3 regions of the Allosaccharopolyspora coralli genome follow, and region 1 is predicted to be linked to each of the others. Evidence: riboswitches for the same ligand, from Rfam matches in the RefSeq annotation. Region 1 holds a riboswitch; each other region holds the start of a gene.
The links. Region 1 has a riboswitch for thiamine pyrophosphate ahead of thiM (hydroxyethylthiazole kinase). Riboswitches for the same ligand answer to the same signal wherever they lie in the genome.

Region 1 (6,880 bases):
CTCGTCGCGGATGAACCGGTGCGGGGTGCCCGCGGTGCTGATGCCGATCTCGGTGGCCGCGAAGGTCTCCTCGACCCCGACGCCGTTGAGGTGCACGTCGAGCGATCCCTCGTGCAGCGTGACCTCGACCCGGCCGCCCTCGATCGTGACGGTTTCGCCGTTCCGCGTGACCTCGAGCTTGCCGTCGGTGGTTTCGGCGAGCACCGCGAGTCGGGTCAGGGCGACGTCGCGCTCGCCCGACGAGGCGGCGGTGACGCCGATGACGTCGCGCTCCGACTCGCCCGCCAGCGTCGCGGTCCGCTCGCCGGGAACGAACAACGGGGCGCGCAACTTCGCGGCGAGCCGGTGCGGCTGCCACGAGCCGTCGCCGACGAGGTTGACCACGGCCGCGACCTCGCAGCCTGCGAGCAGGCGCTCGCTACCGAGGGCGGGTGTGATCTCCACGGCCGACACCCCGCGTTCGACGAGCAGGTCGCGCAACGCCTTGCCGCGCACCCTGCTGGTGCGGTCGAAGCCACGGCTGATCGCCACCGAACCGGTCGACGCGGCCTGGGCGGCGGCGTCGGCGAGACCGGAGAGAGGAGCCCATACTCCTGCCGGATCCTGCTTGTGTGCGGATCGCGCGCGGGCGGAGACGGGGCCGTCGGTCGAGGTGTCCATGTCTCAACTGTAGTAGCTGAGCTACCTGTTTCTCCCCGGCTGAGCCCGTACGCGCGGTGTGAGATCCCTCGCTCTGTGTGGGGCTTGCGTCCGCCGGCCCGGACTCCTCCGGGTGGGCGGGGTGATCAGTCCTGGACAGTTCCGCCGGTCGGCCAGCACGCTGTTCGTCTCAGCGCCCGAGATCATTCGTCCGTGGGAGGAAAGCGATGGCGGCCACCACCGCACCCGAGTCCGTGTTCACCTGGGGAGCTCCACCTCTGAAGTTCGGGACGGGTGCCGTCGACGAACTCGCACACGACCTCGGGCAGTTCCAGGCGCGGCGGATTCTCGTGATCACCGACCCGGGTGTCGCCGCCACCGGAGTGCCCGCCGGGATCGTCGGAGAGCTGACCGCGCAGGGACTCGACGCCGAACTCTTCGACCAGGTCCACGTCGAACCGACCGACGAGAGTCTGGTCGCGGCCGCTGAGTCGGCAGGCACCGGATGGGACGCGTTCGTCGCGGTCGGCGGCGGCTCGGTGATCGACACCGCCAAGGCGGTCAACCTGCTCACCACCCAGCCGGGCACGCTCATGGACTACGTGAACCCCCCGATCGGCGAGGGGCGCAAGATCACCGAGCCGCTGCGACCGCTCGTCGCGGTGCCCACGACAGCGGGGACCGGTTCGGAAAGCACCCCGGTGTGTGTCATGGACGTCCTCGGTCTGAAGGTCAAGACCGGGATCAGTCACCCGTCGTTGCGCCCGGTGCTGGCGGTCGTCGATCCGACCGTGACCATGACGCTGTCGCCTGAGGTCACGGCCGCCTCCGGGATGGACGTGCTGTGTCACGCTCTGGAGTCGTACACCGCCCGCCCCTACGCCGCGTTCGCACGCAAGCAGCCGCAGGACCGGGTCGCCTACTGCGGGTCGAACCCGGTGTCGGACTCGTGGGCCGAGCAGGCGCTGTCGTTGTTGGCACGCAGTTTCCGACGAGCAGTGCTCGTCGGGGGTGAGCTGCGCGCCCGGGAGGACGTGATGCTCGCGGCGACCTTCGCAGGCATGGGGTTCGGCAACGCGGGGGTGCACGTGCCGCACGCGTGCGCGTACCCGATCGCCGGGCGGGTACGGGACTACCGGCCGGCGGGGTATCCGGACGAGGCGATGGTGCCGCACGGCCAGTCGGTGTCGCTGACCGCGCCCGCCGCGTTCCGGTTCACCTTTCCCACGGACGCCGACCGGCACCTGCGAGCCGCCGCGCTGCTCGACCCGAAGGCTCCCGTCCAGGAGGACCCGCGGGACCAGCTGCCGTTCGTGCTGACACGGCTCATGCAGGACATCGGCATCCCGAACGGGATCGCGGAGGTCGGCTTCGACGAAGCCGACGTGCCCGATCTCGTGGACGGTGCGATGCAGCAGCAGCGGCTTCTGGGCGTGGCGCCGCGCCCGGTCGGTTCCGAGGATCTCGCGAGGATCTTCCGCGACTCACTGCGGAACTGGTAATCGCAGTTCACGCGGCTCGTCCGCGCGGTACGTGGACTCGGGTTCCGAGGCTGCGATCAACGGCACTGTGCCGACCGTGTTACCGCAGCCGACGCAGACTCGCCACGGAACGCCCATTCAGATCACCCGCACGCCTTCAAGGGTGTGCGACGGCGTCCTCAGTTGCTACGTTGGCGGTGTGACGCGGGGTGCCCGGCCGTCCGGCCAGGGCTGAGAAAAAACCCGTCGAACCTGACCTAGGTCGCACTAGCGGAGGGACGTCACCACCGTGACTGATCGTGCACGCGGGTTCGCCCGCGAAGTGGCCGCACTGCGGGAGCAGGCGCCGCTCGTCCACTGCCTCACCAACATCGTCGCCGCCGGGTTCTCGGCCAACGCGCTGCTGGCGCTCGGCGCGTCACCGGCGATGGTGGAGAACGCCGAAGAGTCCGCCGAGTTCGCCGGTGTGGCCGGTGCGGTGCTGGCCAATCTCGGGACGCTGTCCGAGGAGCGGAACCGTGCACTGCGGGCGGCGGTGCGCGGCGCGGAGCACTCCGGGACGCCGTGGGTGCTGGACCCGGTCGCCGTCGGCGCTCTGCGACACCGCACCGAACTGGCGGCCGACCTGGTCCGGTCCCGCCCGGCCGTGGTGCGCGGCAACGCCGCCGAGGTGCTCGCGCTCGCCGGAAACGGCGGCTCCGGCAAGGGCGTCGAATCGCTCGCAGGCTCCGAGTCCGCAGTCGATACCGCACGGAAGTTCGCCGGCGAGAACGGCTGTGTCGTGGCCGTCAGCGGCGAGGTCGACTACGTCACCGACGGCACCGAAACGGTCGCGGTGCCCGGTGGGCACCCGCTGATGGCGAAGATCACCGGCATGGGCTGCGCGCTCGGGGCGAGCACCGCCGCGTTGCTCGCGGTGACCCCGGACGCTCCGTTGTCCGCCGCGGTCACGGCCTCACAGGTGTTCGCGGAAGCGGGCGAGCGTGCGGGCGCTGCCGCGCGCGGACCGGGCAGTTTCGTCGTCGAGTTCGTCGACGAGCTGCACGCGATCGGCGGCGACGCATGATCGATTGGAGTCTGTACCTCGTCACCGACACCGCACTGTGCGGGCACCGAGGGGTTGTCCGCACCGTGCGGGAGGCCGTCGACGGCGGGGTCACGGTCGTGCAGGTCCGTGACCCCGCCGCCACCGGGCGGGAGCTGTACGAACTGGTGGTGTCGGTGCACGAGGCGTTGCGGGGTACCGGTGTTCCGTTGCTGGTCAACGACCGGCTCGATGTCGCACTCGCCGCCGGGGCCGACGGTGTCCACCTCGGCCAGTCCGACCTGCCTGTCGAGGCGGCACGGGCGGTGCTCGGGCAACAGCGGGTGCTCGGCCATTCGGTGTCCACATCGGAGGAAGTCGAGGCGGTTCCGCCCGAGGTCGACTACCTGGGCGTCGGCCCGGTCGTGGCGACACCGACGAAATCCGATGCCGCGGACGCGCTCGGCCTCGACGGACTCCGCGACCTGACAGCGCGCACGATCCTGCCCTGCGTCGCCATCGGCGGCGTGCACGCGGACAACGCGGCCGAGATCGCCGCGACCGGTGTGGCCGGGCTGTGCGTGGTCTCCGAGATCTGCGCCGCCGACGACCCGCGCTCCGCCGCGGCCACCCTGCGAAAGGTGCACCAGTGATCCCCAACGTGCTGAGCATCGCCGGAACCGACCCCAGCGGGGGAGCGGGCGTGCAGGCCGACCTCAAGACGTTCTCCGCGAACGGTGCGTACGGCATGTCCGTGATGACCGCGCTGGTCGCGCAGACCACCACCGGCGTCGCCGAAGTGCACGAACTCCCGCCCGAGTTCGTCACGTCCCAGCTCGTGACCCTGCTCGACGACGTGCGCGTCGACGCGGTGAAGATCGGGATGCTGGCCAACGCGGACGTGATCCGCGCCGTGGTCGCCGTCCTCGACCGCTACCGTCCGCCGAACGTGGTGCTCGACCCGGTCATGGTCGCCAAGAGCGGCGACCGGTTGCTCGCCCCCGACGCCGTCGAGGTCCTGCGTGAGGAACTGCTCCGGCGTGTCGACTTCGTGACGCCCAACCTGCCGGAAGCCGCGGACCTGTTGGGGGAGCAGGAAGTCCGTGACGCCGACGCGATGGGCGCTCAGGCCGAACGGCTCGTCGGGCTCGGCGTCAAACGAGTCCTGCTCAAAGGCGGGCACCTCGAAGGAGAATCCAGTGTGGACCTTTTGAGCGCGGACGGTGGCGTGCAGCTGCTCGACGCCCCGCGCGTGACGACCACCAACGACCACGGGACCGGATGCACGCTCGCGGCCGCGATCGCCGCGCTGCGCCCGCAACGTCCCGACTGGTCGACGGCGGTGCGCGAGTCCAAGGACTACCTGACCGCCGCGTTGCGCGCCGCCGAACGGCTCGACGTCGGACGTGGCCACGGCCCCGTCCACCATTTCCACCAATGGTGGTGACCCCCGAACAGAGCACGAAAGGACACAGGATGAGCACGCTGCCGGCGCCGTCCCCGGGCGGATTCTGCGAGCAAGCATGGGATACGACGAAGGCGCTGCGTGAAGCGATCGTGCGTCACCCGTTCAACATGGCTCTCACCCAGGGCTCACTCGACCGCGAGCGCTTCGTGTTCTACATCGTGCAGGACGGGCGGTATCTCGTCGGTTTCGCGCAGGCACTGGCCGCCGCCTCGACGAAGGCGACCGACCCCGAGGACGCGGCGGTGCTCACCGGCAGCGCACACGGGGCGCTCGTCGAGGAACGCCGACTGCACGCCGGCTACGTCGAGGAGTTCGGGCTCGCCGAGTCCGAAGTGGAGGGAACCGTCACCTCTCCCTCGTGTCTGGCCTACACGTCCTTCCTGCGCGCGAGTGCGTTCACCGACGAGTACCCCGTCCTGCTCGCCTCCGTGTTGCCGTGCTTCTGGGTGTATCAGCACGTCGGCAGCACCATTCTCGACACTGCAGGCGACCTCACCGACCATCCGTACCGGAAGTGGATCGAGACCTACGCCGACGACGAGTTCGCCGACGCCGTGCTCGCCGCCCGCGACCTCACCGACAAGGCTGCCGCCGCGAGCACCCCCGAGACCCGCGAGCGCATGACAGCGGCGTTCGTGCGTTCCACCGAGTACGAGTGGATGTTCTGGAACAGTGCGTGGACACTCGAGCAGTGGCCGACCGTGCAGTGGGTCGGTCAGCGTCCGTAGATCTTGTCCGCCAGCGCGGACTTGAGCGAGCGCAGGTCGTCGAGGGTCGCGGGTGCGAAACCACCGGAGGTCGGCACGTCGGGCAGCGACAGGTCCTCGTTGAGCGTCCATCCGGAGCCCCGCTCGACGAGGGACCGGTGCTTGTTCGCGTAGTACCCGGAGCTCACCGAGACCGCGACGCCCGGTGCTCCTGCGGCGGCGGCCATCAGGTGCACGTGGAACCGCGAGGAGATCCAGCGTTGCCCGGCCGCCGCGGGCAACCCGCGGTCCATGATCTCGGAGAACGGGTAGAAGCGGGCGCCGGGCAGGTCGTGCTCGATGAGAGCGAAGACTTCCCGGTCCACGCGGGGGATGCCCTCAACGAAGCCGACCCGGTCCGGGCCCACACCCCAGGAACGCAGCGTGTCCAGCACGAACCCCGCCAGCGACGGGACCGTCACCTCGAGCATGTCCGACTGGACGCACACCATCACGTCGCGCAGGTCGTCGTCGCGGTACAGCGCGGGGCTCACGCCGAAGAACATGTCGTCGCCGGTGCAGTGCACGTGCGGCGAGCCGATCAGTTCGGCCGACGGCTCGTCGCGCACGTCCACGAGTTCGAACTGTGCCGCGAGGTTGCGGACCAGCGAGCGGGCTTCGTCGGCCACCGGCCACAGCCCCTGCCCGGTCATCACCGCGCGCCCGCCGGAGCGGCGGACCGCCGCGACCGCGGCCGCCATGAGGCCGATGTGGCGGGGCCAGATGCCGTTGACGAACCCGCCGCCGACGAGGTGGACGACGTCCGCGCGGGCGGCGACCTCGATCCCGGCGACCCACCGTGGCGCCAGGCCGGGGTCGGCGACGGCGTGCTGGACGAACGCGGCGACGTCCCACGGTCCGTCCGTCGGTGCTTCCCAGCACAGCCGCCAGAACGTGTCGGTGAACCGCACGTTCGGGTGCAGGTGGCCGAGCAGGACTTCGCTGGGGCCGGGGTTCGGGCAGTCGATCCAGACCTCGCTGTTCGGCGCGACGGTCGCGAGGTGCTCGAGCCAGGTGGCGGTGATGAGTTCGTCACCGTAGTTCGGGTGACCGGTGGTGGTGATCAGGTAGAGCCGCCGCTCGGGAGGGGTCCTGTTCGTCACTGGTCGCTCCTGCCGGTCGGCGCGCCGCTCGCGCGCATCGCGCCGAAACTAGCACCGCCGACCCCACCCCCTCATGCCACGCCCCGCCCGCCAAACGGAGCGAACGGCACTTTCGCCCCATCAGACGGAGCGAACGGCACTTTCGCCCCATCAGACGGGGTGAGCGGCACTTTCGCCTCATCGGGCGGGGTGAGCGGCACTTTCGCCTCATCGGGCGGGGTGAGCGGCACTTTCGCCTCATCGGGCGGGGTGAGCGGCACTTTCGCCTCATCGGGCGGGGTGAGCGGCACTTTCGCCTCATCGGGCGGGGCGAACGGCACTTTCGCCCCATCAGACGGAGCGAGAGTGCCGTTCGCTCGGTGCTCGTGCGGGTTCGCGGGCGGTCAGTGAGCGTTCTCGCTGAGCTCGTCGCGGAGCCT
Region 2 (6,880 bases), 340 kb from region 1:
GTGCGAATCACCAGTGGCGTGACGACGAGAGCCTGGGCGAACGGGACGAGCAGTGGCGAGGTCCGCAGGTCACCGGGAAGCAGGTGCAGCGTCACGAGGTAACCGAAGCCGATGGTGACCGCCGAGACTCCCAGCGGCAGCATCAGTGCCGCGTCCATCGCCTCCGCTGACCGTCGCCGCACGCTGACCAGCACGATCGAGGCCAACAGGCCGAGCAGCATCGCGATCCACGTCGCGTCCGCAGCCGTGCGCAGGGACTGCGACACTGCTTCCCATCCGGACACTTCGAGTGTGCCGTCCGCGCCGGTTCCGGACAGGGCCCGGTAGCCGTCGAATGTCCATCCGTTCCGGCCCGACACCGAGCGCACGAGCAGCCCGAGGATGGGCGTGAGCAACGCGGCGAGCACGGACGCCGCCACACCGACGACCCACCATTCACGCCCTCGCGGCGCCCGAATCGCTTCGTCCGCTCGACGCAGGCGGAGCGCACTTTCCCGTCGCTTGCGGGCGAAAGAGGCCAATCCGAGCGCGGTGACCACCGCTGAGAGCTGGATCAGCGAGAGCGCGGCCGCACCGGAGAGGTCGAGCAACTCCACCGTGCGCAGGTAGATCTCGGTCTCCAGCGTGCGCAGCGACCCTCCCCCGAGCACCAGCACCACGCCGAAACTCGTGGAGCAGAACAGGAACACCACGGCCGTGGCGGAGCCGATCGCCGGGGCGAGCGCGGGCAGCGTCACGGACCGGAATGCGCGAAGACCACTCGCCCCGAGGGTGCGCGCCGAGTCCTCCACGCGTCTGTCCAGATGCGACCAGAAACCTCCGACGGTGCGGGCGACGACGGCGACGTTGAAGAACGCGTTGGCGAGCACGATCGCCACGGCACTGCTTGCCGCGCCGTCGACGTCGAACACCGCACGAAACGCCATCCCGACGACGATCGTCGGCAGCACGAACGGGACCGTCACCAGCGCCCGGATCACCGCTTTACCGGGCAGTGCGACGCGTGCGAGCACGAACGCCAACGGCATCCCGGCGAGCAGCGCCACCACGGTCGAAGCCGCGGCCTGACCGAGGGTGAAGCCGACCAGTCGCGCCGTTGACGGCTCGGCGAAGGTGCCGAGGAGGTCGCCGCCGACGCCGAGGCCGATGATCGCGACGACCGGCCAGGCGAAGAACACCGCGAGGAACCCGAGCACGCTCGTCGCGGCCACCGCCACGAACAGCCGGTGACCGCCTACCCGGTTCGGCGGGTCGATCACCCCCGGACGAGCGCGCGCCACTGCTCGATCCAGCGTTGACGGTTCTGCTCGACCTGCTCGGCGGGGAGCTCTGCAGGCTGCTCAGGCTGCGGCGCCGCGCGTTCCCAGCCGTCCGGGAGCGCGACCCCCTCGACCGTCGGGTACACGTACATTTGCTCGGGCACGGTCCGCTGGAACTCCGGGGACACCAGGAAGTCCATGACCTCCGCCGCGGCCTGCGGGTCCTTCGCTCCGTCCAGCACACCCGCGTACTCGACCTGGCGGTAACAGGTGTCCAGCAGGGCGCGGGTGCGCGGAGTTCCGTCCGCACCGACCTCGGCCGCCGGCGACGAGGCGTAGGAGAGCACGATGGGCTTCGGCCCCTGTCCCGCCGAACCGGAGAACTCCTGGTTGTAGGCCTCTTCCCAGCCCGCGCTGAGTTCGACACCGTTGGCGGTCAGCTTCGTCCAGTAGTCCTGCCAACCGGGTTCACCGAAGGTCGCGACGGTGGCGAGCAGGAACGCCAGTCCCGGTGAGGAGGTCTTCGGGTCGGGCACGGCGAACAGGTCGCGGTAGCGCGGGTCGGTGAGGTCGGCGAGCGTCCGCGGTTCCGGAATCGAGCGTTCGGCGAACCACGCGGGGTCGATGTTGACGCAGACGTCTCCGACATCGACGGCGGTGAGCCGCGCTTGCGGGTCGAGCGCATAACGCTGCGGACCGCGTTGCGTCGCGGGCGACTCGTGTGGGACGAACACGCCCTCGTCGAGCGGCCGTGACGCGAAGGTCGAGTCCACGCCGTAAGCGACATCGCCCAGCGGTGCGGCCTTCGACAGCACGAGCTGGTTGGCGAGCGCACCGGCGTCACCGACCGTCCGGACCTCGAGAGTGATCCCGCTGCGTTCCTCGAAATCGGCCTTGACCTGCTCGTCGAGCACGAAGGAGTCGTGTGCGACGACGGTGACCGTCCGTTCGTCGGTGGCGGTGGGCGCGGCGACCAGCGAGCATCCCGCGGCGAGCAGGGCCACGGCGGCGCAGACGGCGACACGAACAGCGGTACGGGGTAACGAGCGGTACAACGATCCTCCCGGGGTCGCGCCACGCGAGCCCCTGGCCGGGCTGATCGTGTTCGCCTCCCTGCGCCGGCATGATCCGGATCAGGTGCGGACGGTCGAGGGCGTGCCCTCCTCTCAGTCCGGCGGACCGGACTCCCGTGGCGCGGCGCAGTCTACTGGCCCGGGCGTGCACGTCCCACCGACGGGAGGTCGCGCGATCGACGATCACGTACCACCATGAGGTCATGACGTCTCTGCTCAACGACGACCAGATCCAGGCAGCCCTCGACCACCTGTCGGACTGGACCCAGGAGGGCACCGCCCTGGTCCGGACCGCGAAGCTCGCGTCTTTCCCGCAGGCGATCCAGGCGGTGAACCGGATCGCCGAGATCGCCGAGCAGGAGGACCACCACCCGGACATCGACATCCGGTGGCGCGAGCTTCGGTTCTCGTGCTCCACGCACTCGGAGGGCGGCATCACCCAGAAGGACGTGTCGATGGCCCAGGAGATCGACGGCGTCGTGGACACTTTGTCCGGCTCCTAAGCAGGCATCTGGGAACTTGGGTGGGTGGTCCAGGACCGTCGCGCCAGTTCGGAGCCCCCGCGGCTGGTCACCTGTGAGGCGTGCCCTACGGGCACACATGCCAGTTCCGAGACGCCCTCTCACGAAATCGATCCCGCGGCGAGGAGGGGCTGAGGTTCCGCTAGCCCCCGCAGGCACGGCCTTCTGTTTATCCTGATCGTGTTCCACGATCGGAGGGGTGCGGATGCGCCGGGAACTGCGGGCGGACTGCGGCTCGTGCGCGGGTTTGTGCTGCGTCGCGCCCGCGTTCGCGGCTTCGGCCGATTTCGCCGTTGACAAGCCCGCCGGGCAACCGTGCCGCAACCTGTTGGCCGACTGCGGCTGCGGCATCCATGACCGGCTCCGTGACGAGGGGTTCCCGGGCTGTGCGGTGTTCGACTGCTTCGGAGCGGGCCAGCACGTCACGCAGGTGACCTTCGGCGGGCGAACCTGGCGGGACGACGCATCGACCGCGAACTCGATGTTCGCCGTGTTCGCATTGATGCGTCAGCTGCACGAGCTGCTCTGGTACCTCGCCGAGGCGGATACGCTGGTGCCGGACGGTCCACTGCGCGAGTCGGTTCGGACGGCCGCACGAGACTGCGAGGACGCGACGAGGGCCGGCGCCGACACGCTCGCCGCCTTCGACATCGCCGCGTACCGCCAGCGGGTCCGTCCGGTGCTGGACGAAGTCAGCGAGTCCGCGCGGGCGGGCGCGCGTGGTTCGGGGCGTGACCGGGTCGGTGCCGACCTGATCGGCCGGAACCTCCGGCGGGCGGACCTGCGCGGGGTGAGCCTGCGCGGTAGCTACCTGCTGGGGGCGGATCTGCGCGAGGTGAGCCTGTATCGGACGGATCTGCTCGGCGCGGACCTGCGAGCGGCCGACGTACGCGGCGCACGTCTGGACACCGGCTTGTTCGTCACCCAGCCGCAGCTGGAAGCCGCACGAGGGAACGCCGCGACGACGATCCCGGACACCCTGACACGGCCTGCGCACTGGCGCCGCTGATCACAGCGCGGCGGCCGCGAGCGCTGCGGCTTCGTGGGCGCAGCCCCACGAGAGCGTGACGCCACCACCACCGTGGCCGTAGTTGTGCACGATCCGCGCTCCCTCGTAGTCCTCGATTTCCAGTCGCACCGCCGGGCGTCCGGGTCGCAGGCCCACCATCACGTCGAGGACGACCGGCTCGGCGAGACGGTCGTCGATCGCGGCGCAGCGACGCAGGATCCCGGACGTGGAGACCGGGTCGGACTCGCGGTTCCAGTCGTGCTCACGAGCGTCGCCACCGAGGATCAGACGCTCGCCGTGCGGGAAGATCCCCGCCCAGCGATCGTCCGGGCCGACCTCCATGAAGTACTCCTCGATTCCAGGATTGCGCACCACCACGTGCTGTCCGCGCACGGGCCGCACCTGGGGATCACCGACGAGTTCGTGTGCCCCGACACCGGTGCAGTTGACGACGATCGGCGCGTCCTCGGTGGCGGCACGCAGCGTCGACACCGGACTCAGCGACAGACGTCCTCCCGCGCGCACGAGCCGGTCGACGAGGTATTCCAGGTAGCCAGGCATGTCGATGAGCGGCACGGACATCCGGTAACCGCTGACGAATCCGGCGGGTAGGTCGCTCGGCGCGCACGGGGCGAGGTCGGACACGGCGCGCGCCTCGTCGGGTATCTCGTCACCGAGGTCGATTCGTGCGGCGACGCGGCCGCCCACGATGCGAACACCGGTGTCCTGCTCGTCGGCGAGCGCGGTGAACGCCGCGTGCGAATCCAGCGTCCACCCCGTGACTCGTTCGGTCGGCTGCAGGAAGGTCGGGCCCCACATCGCGGCGGCGACGGAGGAGGTCGTGTCGCGGGGTGCTTCGGCGGTGCGCACCCGGACGTCGACACCGGATTCGGCGAGCACCGTGGCCGTGGTCAGTCCCTGGACTCCGGCGCCGACGACGAGCACGGCGGGCGGTGCGGTGGTCACGGTGCGCACGCTAGCGCGGGAGCAGCGTCCCTACCACTCGCCGCCCGGCTCCCACTGTCCACCGAGTTCAGGAGCGAGGCCGTCCCGGGCGAGGGCACGGAACTCGTCCAGGCGGAACGTGCCTGCGTTCTCGGTCAGTGCCCCGAGAAGCGGCCTGCCGGTCACTGTCGGCATGTCGACGAGGTTGCAGCGGCACGCGAGGTCCGGTTCGTGCGGCCACGAGCCGATCACGACACCGGGGCAGCCGAGTCCTCGTGCGGACAGTGCCTCGACGGTGAGTGCCGTCGAGTTCAGCGTCCCCAGCCCTGCGGCGGCCACGACGAGGACGGGAGCGTCGAGCAACGCTGCCACGTCCGCGAGGGTGCCGCCGTCGTCGTCACAGTGCACGAGCAGACCACCGGCTCCCTCGACGAGCACGAGGTCGTGCTCGTCCGTGGCCTCGCGTACGGCCTCGGCGATCCGCACCGGGCGGACGGGAGATCGTCCGCAGCGCCGCGCGGCGGTCGCGGGCGCGAGCGGGTCCGGGTAGCGCGCGAGCTCGACGGTCGTGACCGGTCCGGCCAGCCGTCGCACCTCGTCGAGGTCGCCGTCCTCGTCGGCCGCGACACCGGTCTGCACCGGTTTGACCACCGCGACACGTCGCTCGGACGTCGCAAGGCTCACGAGAGCCGCGGTGACGACGGTCTTGCCGACGCCGGTTCCCGTTCCGGTGACGACCAGAACCTCGCCGCCGCTCATGCGTCCCGCGCGGCGGCCAGCATCGCCCGCACGATCATCGCGAGGTCGTCATCGCCGGTCACGTACGGCGGCATGGTGTAGAGCATCCGCCGGAACGGCCGCAGCCACACCCCGTTCCGCACGGCGACGTCGGTCGCGGTCGCGACGTCGACGTCGTGGTCGAGTTCCACGACACCGATCGCGCCGAGCGTGCGCACGTCCACGACTCCCGGCAGCCCGGTGGCTTCGGCGAGTCCGTCCCGCAACCCCGTCTCGATGCGGCGCACTTCCGACTTCCAGTCCTGTGCGAGCAGCAGGTTCACCGAGGCGAGGCCCGCCGCCGACGCGAGCGGGTTGCCCATGAACGTCGGTCCGTGCGCGAGGACCGGCACCTCGCCGTCGGAGATGCCTTCGGCCACCCGCGCGGTGCACAGGGTGGCGGCCATCGTGAGATACCCGCCCGTGAGCGCTTTGCCGAGGCACAGCACGTCCGGGCTGACCCCGGCGTGGTCGGTGGCGAAGAGTTCCCCGGTGCGGCCGAACCCGGTGGCGATCTCGTCGAAGATCAGCAACACGTCGTGAACGTCGGTGAGTTCCCGCAGCGCTCGCAGGTATCCGGGGTGATGGAAGACCATGCCGCCCGCTCCTTGGACGACGGGTTCGACGATGACCGCCGCGATCTCCTCGGCGTGCCGCGAGAGCATCGCGTCGAGATGGTCCAGATAGGACTGCTCCGGCGGCGTGTCGAAGCCTTGCGGCGGTGCGTCGGCGAACACCTGCTCGGCGAGCGACTCGCCCCAGAGGTGGTGCATGCCGCCTTCGGGGTCGCACACCGACATCGGATGCCAGGTGTCGCCGTGATAGCCACCACGCCAGGTGAGCATCCGGCGCTTGCCGCCACGGCCCCGCGACCGCCAGTACTGCAGGGACATCTTGACGGCGACCTCGACGGACACCGAGCCGGAGTCGGCGAGGAACACGTGCCGCAGCGGCTGCGGGGTGATCTCCACGAGGCGCGTGGCGAGGTCGATCGCGGGCTCGTGGGTGAGGCCACCGAACATCACGTGGCTCATCCGACCGAGCTGATCGCGGATCGCCTCGTCGAGCACCGGGTGGGCGTAGCCGTGGATCGCCGCCCACCACGACGACATGCCGTCGACGAGTTCGCCGACACCGTCGACGGGCTCGGTGAGGCGCAGCCGCACGCCGGACGCGGACTCGATCAGGTAGGGCCGGTCGTTCGCGGGCATCGACCCGTACGGATGCCAGACGTGGTCGTGGTCGAGGTCGAGGAGCTCGCCGGGTGTCCGGCGCCTGCCTGCGCGGTTCGGGTGA
Region 3 (6,880 bases), 770 kb from region 1:
GGGTTGCGGATCCCGAGACCGGTCCCGATCGGCGAGCCGAGCGGCATGACCGCGGCACACCCGATCTCCTCCAGTTTCCGCGCCAGCACCGGATCGTCGTTGGTGTAGGCGAGCACGACGAACCCGTCGTCGACGAGTTGTTCGGCGGCGTCGAGTAGCTCCGCCGGGTCCGGTAGGAGAGTGTCGTCGTCGGCGACGACCTCGAGCTTCACCCAGTTCGTCTCGAGCGCTTCCCGTGCGAGCCGCGCGGTCAGGACGGCTTCGGCGGCGCTCCGGCAGCCTGCGGTGTTGGGCAGAACGTCGATGCCGAGTCGTCCGAGCAGGTCGAGCACCCCGCTGCGGCCCTCGGCGTCGGAGCGGCGCATCGCCACGGTCGTCAGTTCGGTGCCGGAGGCGACCAGCGCTCGTTCGAGCACGGCGAGGTTCGACGCCCCGCCGGTGCCGGTGATGAGCCGCGAGTCGAACTTCCGGCCGGCGATCACCAGCGGTTCGGTCGGATCGATGCCGGTCACGTCATCCTCCCTGCACGGCGGTGAGTACTTCGACGGCGGCACCGTCGGGCACGATCGTGTCCTGCCACGACGCGCGCGGGACGACGGCTCCGTCGACCGCGACGGCCACGCCCTTCTCGGCGACGCCGTACGCGGCGAGGATCGTCGCGAGGCTGCTGTCCGCCTCGACGCCGTGGTCGGCGCCGTTGATGGTGATGGTCATGTGCGTCCTCCGTCCTGCAGCAGCTCGACCGCCGTCTCGGCGGTCAGCGGCGCGAGCAGGTACCCGTTGCGGTGGTGGCCGGTGGTGGCGACGACGCCGGGCTCGAGGGTCTCGACGATCGGCAGATTGTCGTCGGTGCCGGGGCGCAAGCCCGCGGTGACCTCGTCGACGGCGTACTCGCTGAGGCCGGGCACGAGCTGCTCGGCGTCGGCGAGCAGGTCCCGGACACCGCCTGCGGTGACATCGGTGTCGAACCCCACTTCGTACTGGGTGGCGCCGACGACGATCCCGTCGTCGCGCGGCACCAGGTACACCTGCCTGCCGTGCACGGGACCCCGGATGGTGCGGCGCGGCGGCGGCAGGGCGCTGCCCCGGTGCCGGAGCCGCAGGATCTCGCCTTTGACGGGCCGGAGCCTGCCGTCGAGTTTCGGATGCAGCGAGCCGGAGTGCGCACCGCACGCGATGACGGCGACGTCGCAGGTCAGCGACCCTTCGTTGAGTTCGACCGTGCCGGGTGAGACGGCGCGGGCCGATTCGGCGACGAACTCGACGCCGCGTGCCCGGCACGCGTCCCGCAGCGCGGCGAGCGTCACGCGATTGTCCACGGCGAGGTCGCCGGGAACCTCGAGGCCCGCCCGGACCGCCGGACCGAGCGCGGGTTCGAGTCGGCGAAGCTCACGGCCCGGATGCCGCGTGACGGTGCGCCCAACCGACGACAGGTGTTCTTCGAGGCGCGTGAGTTCCGCCCGGTCGGCGCTGTCGACACCGACGACGAGGGTGCCGTCGCGGCGAAGCCCTGACGGGCGACCGGAGTCCGCGGCGAGGTCCTCGGCGAAGGCGGGCCACCGGGCGAGCGAATCGGCACCGAGCGTGAGCAGCTCTTCTTCCCCGGGCCAGGCTTCGGCGATCGGCGCGAGCATGCCGCCCGCGACCCACGACGCGCCGGAGCCCACGGCCGGGTCGACCAGGCGAACGCGAGACCCCGACGAGGCGGCGCGCCAGGCCACGGACAGGCCGACGACGCCACCGCCGACGACGGCGACCCGGTGCGAACGTTGCTGCGACACTTCCCTGCTCCCTGCGCCGGCATCACCCGGATCAGGTTCGACGGTCGGGGCGGTGAGCCCCCTCTCAGTCCGGTTCCTCCGGACTCCCGTGCGGACCACTTCTCACCGTACCGACCGGGAGCACGTCCGTCAGCCTTCGGTGTGACCCACCGCCACCGGTTCGAGCGCACGAGTGGTCCTAGGCTGTGGACCATGCCAGGACTGGACGGTCACGGAATTCGCGCCCGCCTCGACGACGCCCGGCTGTATCTGTGCACGGACGCACGGACCGAGCGGGGCGATCTCGCCGAGTTCGCCGACGCGGCACTCGCGGGCGGCGTGGACATCATTCAACTGCGGGACAAGTCGCCGCACGGGGCGCCGCTGGAGGCGCGCCACGAACTCGCCGCGCTGGAGGTGCTGGCGGAGGCGTGTGTGCGGCACGACAAGCTGCTCTCGGTCAACGACCGCGCCGACCTCGCGCTGGCCGTCGAAGCGGACGTCCTGCACCTGGGGCAGGACGACCTGCCGGTGGGGCTCGCCCGGCGCGTCGTGGGAGATCGGATCGTCGTGGGCCGTTCGACGCACGACGTGGCGCAAGCCGACTCGGCGGCCACGGAGTCCGGTGTGGACTATTTCTGCGCGGGTCCGGTGTGGACGACCCCGACGAAACCGGGCCGTCCCGCGGCCGGACTCGACCTGGTGCGCCACGCCGCCGAGCACTCCGGCCACGGCCGACCGTGGTTCGCGATCGGCGGGATCGATCTGGACACCGTGAGCGAGGCGCGGGAGGCGGGCGCGCAGCGCGCGGTCGTCGTCCGCGCAATCACCGAAGCCGAGGACCCGGCTGCGGCTGCTGAAGCCCTACGCGCCGCTCTGTCCTGAGAACTCCTGGTCGAATGAGCTGTCATCGTGTCTCGTCAGCGGCGGAGCCGCTGCGCAGTAACCACGTACGCAGCCCAGCCGCCCGCGGGTTCTCAGCGCCCTCCTCGCGAGGACAGCGGTTTCGTAGCGTAGGCCGCTACTCGAGAAACCGATCCCGCAGCGAGGAGGGCGCTGAGGTTCCGCCACGGAACCACCCGCGCAGATCAACCCACGCGACCTCTCACCCGGTCGTCAGCCGGTGACCAGGGTGAGGCCGTAGACGTCCAGCGCCTCGTTGACGGGCTGGTAGTACGTGGTGCCACCGAGGCTGCAGTTCCCCGACCCGCCCGAGGTCATGCCCTGGGCCTGGTCGCCGGAGATGAACGAGCCGCCGGAGTCGCCGGGTTCGGCGCAGACGTCGGTGCGGACGAGGCCGTTCACCGTGCCCTGCGGGTAGCTGACGCTCTGGTTGGTGGCCTCGATCGTGCCGCAGTACCAGCCGGTGGTGGAACCGGAACGGCAGACCGAGGAGCCGACCGCGGATTCCTGCGAACCGGCGACGGCGACGGTGCCGCCGGAGTAGTCGTTCACCTGACCAACCGGGGTCGCGGAGCTGACCTCGACGTAGCCGTGGTCGTCGCCGGGGAACGAGGATCCGGCGAAGGTGCCGCTGGGCTGCGAGGTCGAATCACCCGTCGAACCGCAGTGTCCCGCGGTCACGAAACCGCCTTCGACGGAGAACCCGATCGAGCACCGGGATCCGCTCCCGATGAAGTAGGGGTTGCCGCCGATCACGTCCTCCAGCAGGCGCGGCTGCTCGGCGGACTCGACGACGTCGACGGAGGTGGCGTCCGCGTCGGAGGACTCGACGAAGCCTGCGGCGTCGGCGGCGGTACCGAACGCGGTGGTGAGCACGACCTGGTTGCTGGCGGGGTCGACGTACCAGCCGGTGACGCCCTCGGGCTGACGGTCGGCCGCGGCGGAGAGCGCGTCGGCGGTCGCGTTGAGGTGCCGTTCGCTGTCGTCGACGAGGACGGGAGTGGCGTCGGCCGCGCGGACCTGGTCGAACGCCGACTGGTCGGTGACCCCCACGACGAGCTTGCCCGTCGCGGCGTCGAAGTGGGACCCGCCGTAGGTCTGTCCGAGCGAGGAACTCAGTGTCGCGAAGGCGTCGTTCGCGACGGCTTCCTGGGCGATGCGCTGTTCGGCCTGGTCGGCGGTGAGGCCGAGGTCTCGCTGCATGGCGTCGAGCGCGCCCTGCGGCATGGTCTCGGTGGGGTTCGCTGTCGCGGGCACGGTGAACGCCCCTACGACGCCCGCCGCCAGAAATACCGATCCGGCCAGGCGGGCCGCGAGTCTGCGCCTCATGCTGTCTCCCTACTTCGGTCGGGATGGCCCTCCATCCCAAGCGGTAGACAGCATCATCACCTGTGATTCCGAACACAGGTTCGTTTTGGCGCATTTCCGACACCGGACGGTCGTGACCTGGTCCGGAGCCGATCGCTCGCGCCCGAGCCGACCTCCGACCGAAGTAGGGTCGGGCCGCACCGATCACGGCGCGGCCCGACCTGTCGTCAGCGTGCGGAGGACGACTCAGTAGGTCTTGAGACTCACGCCGAGACGACTGAGCGCTTCGTTGACCGGCTGGAAGTACGTCGTGCCACCGATGCTGCAGTTTCCGGAACCACCCGAGGTCATGCCCTGGGCCTGGTTGCCGGAGATGAACGAGCCACCGGAGTCGCCAGGCTCAGCACACACGTTCGTGCGGGTCAGGCCGTAGACCGTGCCCTGCGGGTAGCGGACGGTCTGGTTCTTCGACTGGATCGAACCGCAGTACCACCCGGTGGTGGAGCCCGAACGGCATACGGAAGCGCCGACGGCGGCCTCCTGCGAGCCGGACACCGCGCGGCCCTGGCCGTTGTACATGTTGACCAGCGGCTGGGTGACGTCGGCCGCGGTGATCCGGACGAAGGCGAAGTCGTCACCCGGGAACGACGAGCCCGCGAACGTGCCCGAGGGCTCGCTGGTGCTGGTTCCGGTGGTGCCGCAGTGCCCGGCGGTCACGAAGCCGCCGTTGACCGCGAAACCGACCGAGCATCGGCCACCCGAGCCCATGTAGTACGCGTCACCGCCGTAGACGTTGGCGTACGTGCGGGGGGATTCGGCCGACTCGACGACGTCGACGCTGCTTGTGTCCGCACCGGACGAGCGCACGAACTCGGCCGCCTCAGCGGCGGTGCCGACGGCGGTGGTCACGACGACCTGGTTGCTCTTCGAGTCGACATACCAGCCGGTCACACCGTCGGAGGCGGCGTCGGAGTGGCGGCTGAGCGCATCGGCGGTGGCGTCGAGTTCCCGCTTGCTGTCGTCGACGACCACGGCGTCCGCACCGGCTGCGCGGACTTCGTTCGTCCGGCCGGCGTCGGTGACACCGACGACGAGTCGGTTCGTCTCGGCGTCGAAATGGGAACCTCCGAACGCCGCGCCCAGCGAGTCACGCAGGGCCGCGTCTGCGGCGTTGGCTTTCGCTTCGCCGGCGAGGCGCTGTTCGGCCTGCTGCGGGGTAAGGCCGAGGTCGCGCTGCATGGCCTGCAGCCGACTGGGCTCGACGGGGATGGTCGTCGAGGTCTCCGACGACTGATCGGCGGTCGCGGGCATGGTCAATGCCGCCACCGTTCCGGCTGCCACGATCACGGTCCCAGCCGCTCGGACTACGAATCTTCGTGCCATTCCGTTCTCCTCTTGTGTGGGGTGGATCACCACCCGGAGAACAGCAAGTGTTCAGCCGCCGTTCACACCGCACAGCCGCCAATCGGCTCAAATGTGGACGCCGGGAATACAAACGGCAATGAAATCGGGTTTCAGCAGGGCACAGCGTTGCGGCTCGACTGTGAACGGGTCACCCGTTCAGCCGTGCGGCGGGTCCAAGCGGGCGACGAACTTGTAGCGATCACCGCGGTAGAGCGCCTGGACCCATTCCACCGTGGTTCCACCCGCGTCGAACACGTGCCGCGAGAGCAACAGCATCGGCAACCCGGTGTCCGCACCGAGCAGCTCGGTTTCCTCGGGAGTGGCGAGCGCGGTCTCGATGGTTTCGTCCGCGTGGCCCAGTTCGACGTCGAAGCGCTCCTGCATGAGTCGGTACAGGGATCCGCCCGCGGCGAGCAGCGCACCGAGGCCGCGAAAACGGGGCAGCGGCAGATGGGTGGTCTCGATGGCCATCGGCTCGCCGTCGGCGAGACGGAGCCTGCGCATCCGCAGCACCATGCCGTCCGTTCCGACCCCGAGCAGTCGGGCGAGTTGCTCGTCCGCCGGTTCCTCGACGATGTCGAGCAGCCGCGACGCAGGCCTGCGCCCCTGCGAGAGCGTGTCCTGCGTGTACGAGGTGAGCTGGAGCGGTTGCGCCACTTTCGGAGCCGCGACGAACGTGCCCTTTCCCTGCACCCGCACCAGGCGCCCCTCGACCGTGAGTTCGGCGAGCGCCTGGCGCACCGTCGTACGGGACACGTCGAACTCGGCGGCGAGCGCACGTTCGGTGGGTATCGGCGAGCCGGCGGGCAGCGAACGCACCCTGTCGAGCAGGTGCTGCTTGAGTCCCCAGTACTTGGGCTCACGCGGAGGGCGCGACGGGGCGTCCGCCCCGCCAGCCGCCGACGGGTCGAGCATGGGCCCTCCTGTTCGCGACACTGCCTTGCACGACCCGGTAGAGGCGGGCAGCCCGACAGGTGTCGGGAGACTACTCGCCGGTCTAGGATTGGTCTAGACCTAGGAGGATACCGATGCCCGAGGCCGCTGACGAAGCGAACGCCCGACCAGGCGCGCACATGAGCGCCGAGATCGCCGCCCAGCCACAGATGTTCGCCGATCTGCTCGCGGCGCACGCGGCGGTGGCCGAGGTCGCCGCCCGCATCACCGAACGCCGGCCCCGGTTCGTGCTGCTGGCCGCCCGCGGCTCGAGCGACCACGCCGCCCTGTACGCCAAGTACCTGACCGAGGTGCTGCTCGAACTGCCCGCCGGGCTGGTGTCCGCGTCGAGCACCACGCTCTACGGCGCCCGGCCCGACCTGCGAGAGGTCCTCGTGATCACGGTCAGCCAGAGCGGCGGTTCGCCCGATCTCGTGGAAGTCACCCGCACCGCCCGCGAGTGCGGCGCCACGACCGTGGCGGTGACGAACACGCCCCACTCGCAACTGAACACGGTGGCCGAATTGTCCGTCGACGTCCGCGCGGGCGCCGAACAAGCGGTGGCGGCGACG

Region 2: it holds a riboswitch for thiamine pyrophosphate, as region 1 does, so the genes downstream of both, GIY23_RS04165 (thiamine ABC transporter substrate-binding protein) here and thiM (hydroxyethylthiazole kinase) in region 1, are expected to answer to the same signal.
Region 3: it holds a riboswitch for thiamine pyrophosphate, as region 1 does, so the genes downstream of both, thiO (glycine oxidase ThiO) here and thiM (hydroxyethylthiazole kinase) in region 1, are expected to answer to the same signal.

The regions. Positions count from the first base shown of each region.
Region 1 is NZ_CP045929.1:1,211,632-1,218,511, forward strand. Features, by position in the region: gene GIY23_RS05770 (hypothetical protein) at 1-660, opposite strand, end outside; gene GIY23_RS05775 (hydroxyacid-oxoacid transhydrogenase) at 867-2,141, shown strand; TPP riboswitch at 2,316-2,416, shown strand; gene thiM (hydroxyethylthiazole kinase) at 2,410-3,186, shown strand; gene thiE (thiamine phosphate synthase) at 3,183-3,797, shown strand; gene thiD (bifunctional hydroxymethylpyrimidine kinase/phosphomethylpyrimidine kinase) at 3,794-4,591, shown strand; gene tenA (thiaminase II) at 4,621-5,340, shown strand; gene GIY23_RS05800 (polysaccharide pyruvyl transferase family protein) at 5,328-6,461, opposite strand; gene GIY23_RS05805 (hypothetical protein) at 6,845-6,880, opposite strand, start outside.
Region 2 is NZ_CP045929.1:867,273-874,152, reverse strand. Features, by position in the region: gene GIY23_RS04170 (ABC transporter permease) at 1-1,280, opposite strand, end outside; gene GIY23_RS04165 (thiamine ABC transporter substrate-binding protein) at 1,256-2,314, opposite strand; TPP riboswitch at 2,353-2,460, opposite strand; gene GIY23_RS04160 (4a-hydroxytetrahydrobiopterin dehydratase) at 2,536-2,835, shown strand; gene GIY23_RS04155 (pentapeptide repeat-containing protein) at 3,059-3,862, shown strand; gene GIY23_RS04150 (FAD-dependent oxidoreductase) at 3,863-4,828, opposite strand; gene bioD (dethiobiotin synthase) at 4,859-5,566, opposite strand; gene GIY23_RS04140 (adenosylmethionine--8-amino-7-oxononanoate transaminase) at 5,563-6,880, opposite strand, start outside.
Region 3 is NZ_CP045929.1:443,598-450,477, reverse strand. Features, by position in the region: gene thiG (thiazole synthase) at 1-512, opposite strand, end outside; gene thiS (sulfur carrier protein ThiS) at 514-714, opposite strand; gene thiO (glycine oxidase ThiO) at 711-1,781, opposite strand; TPP riboswitch at 1,773-1,881, opposite strand; gene thiE (thiamine phosphate synthase) at 1,974-2,645, shown strand; gene GIY23_RS02130 (S1 family peptidase) at 2,877-3,992, opposite strand; gene GIY23_RS02125 (S1 family peptidase) at 4,218-5,354, opposite strand; gene GIY23_RS02120 (GntR family transcriptional regulator) at 5,532-6,290, opposite strand; gene GIY23_RS02115 (SIS domain-containing protein) at 6,404-6,880, shown strand, end outside.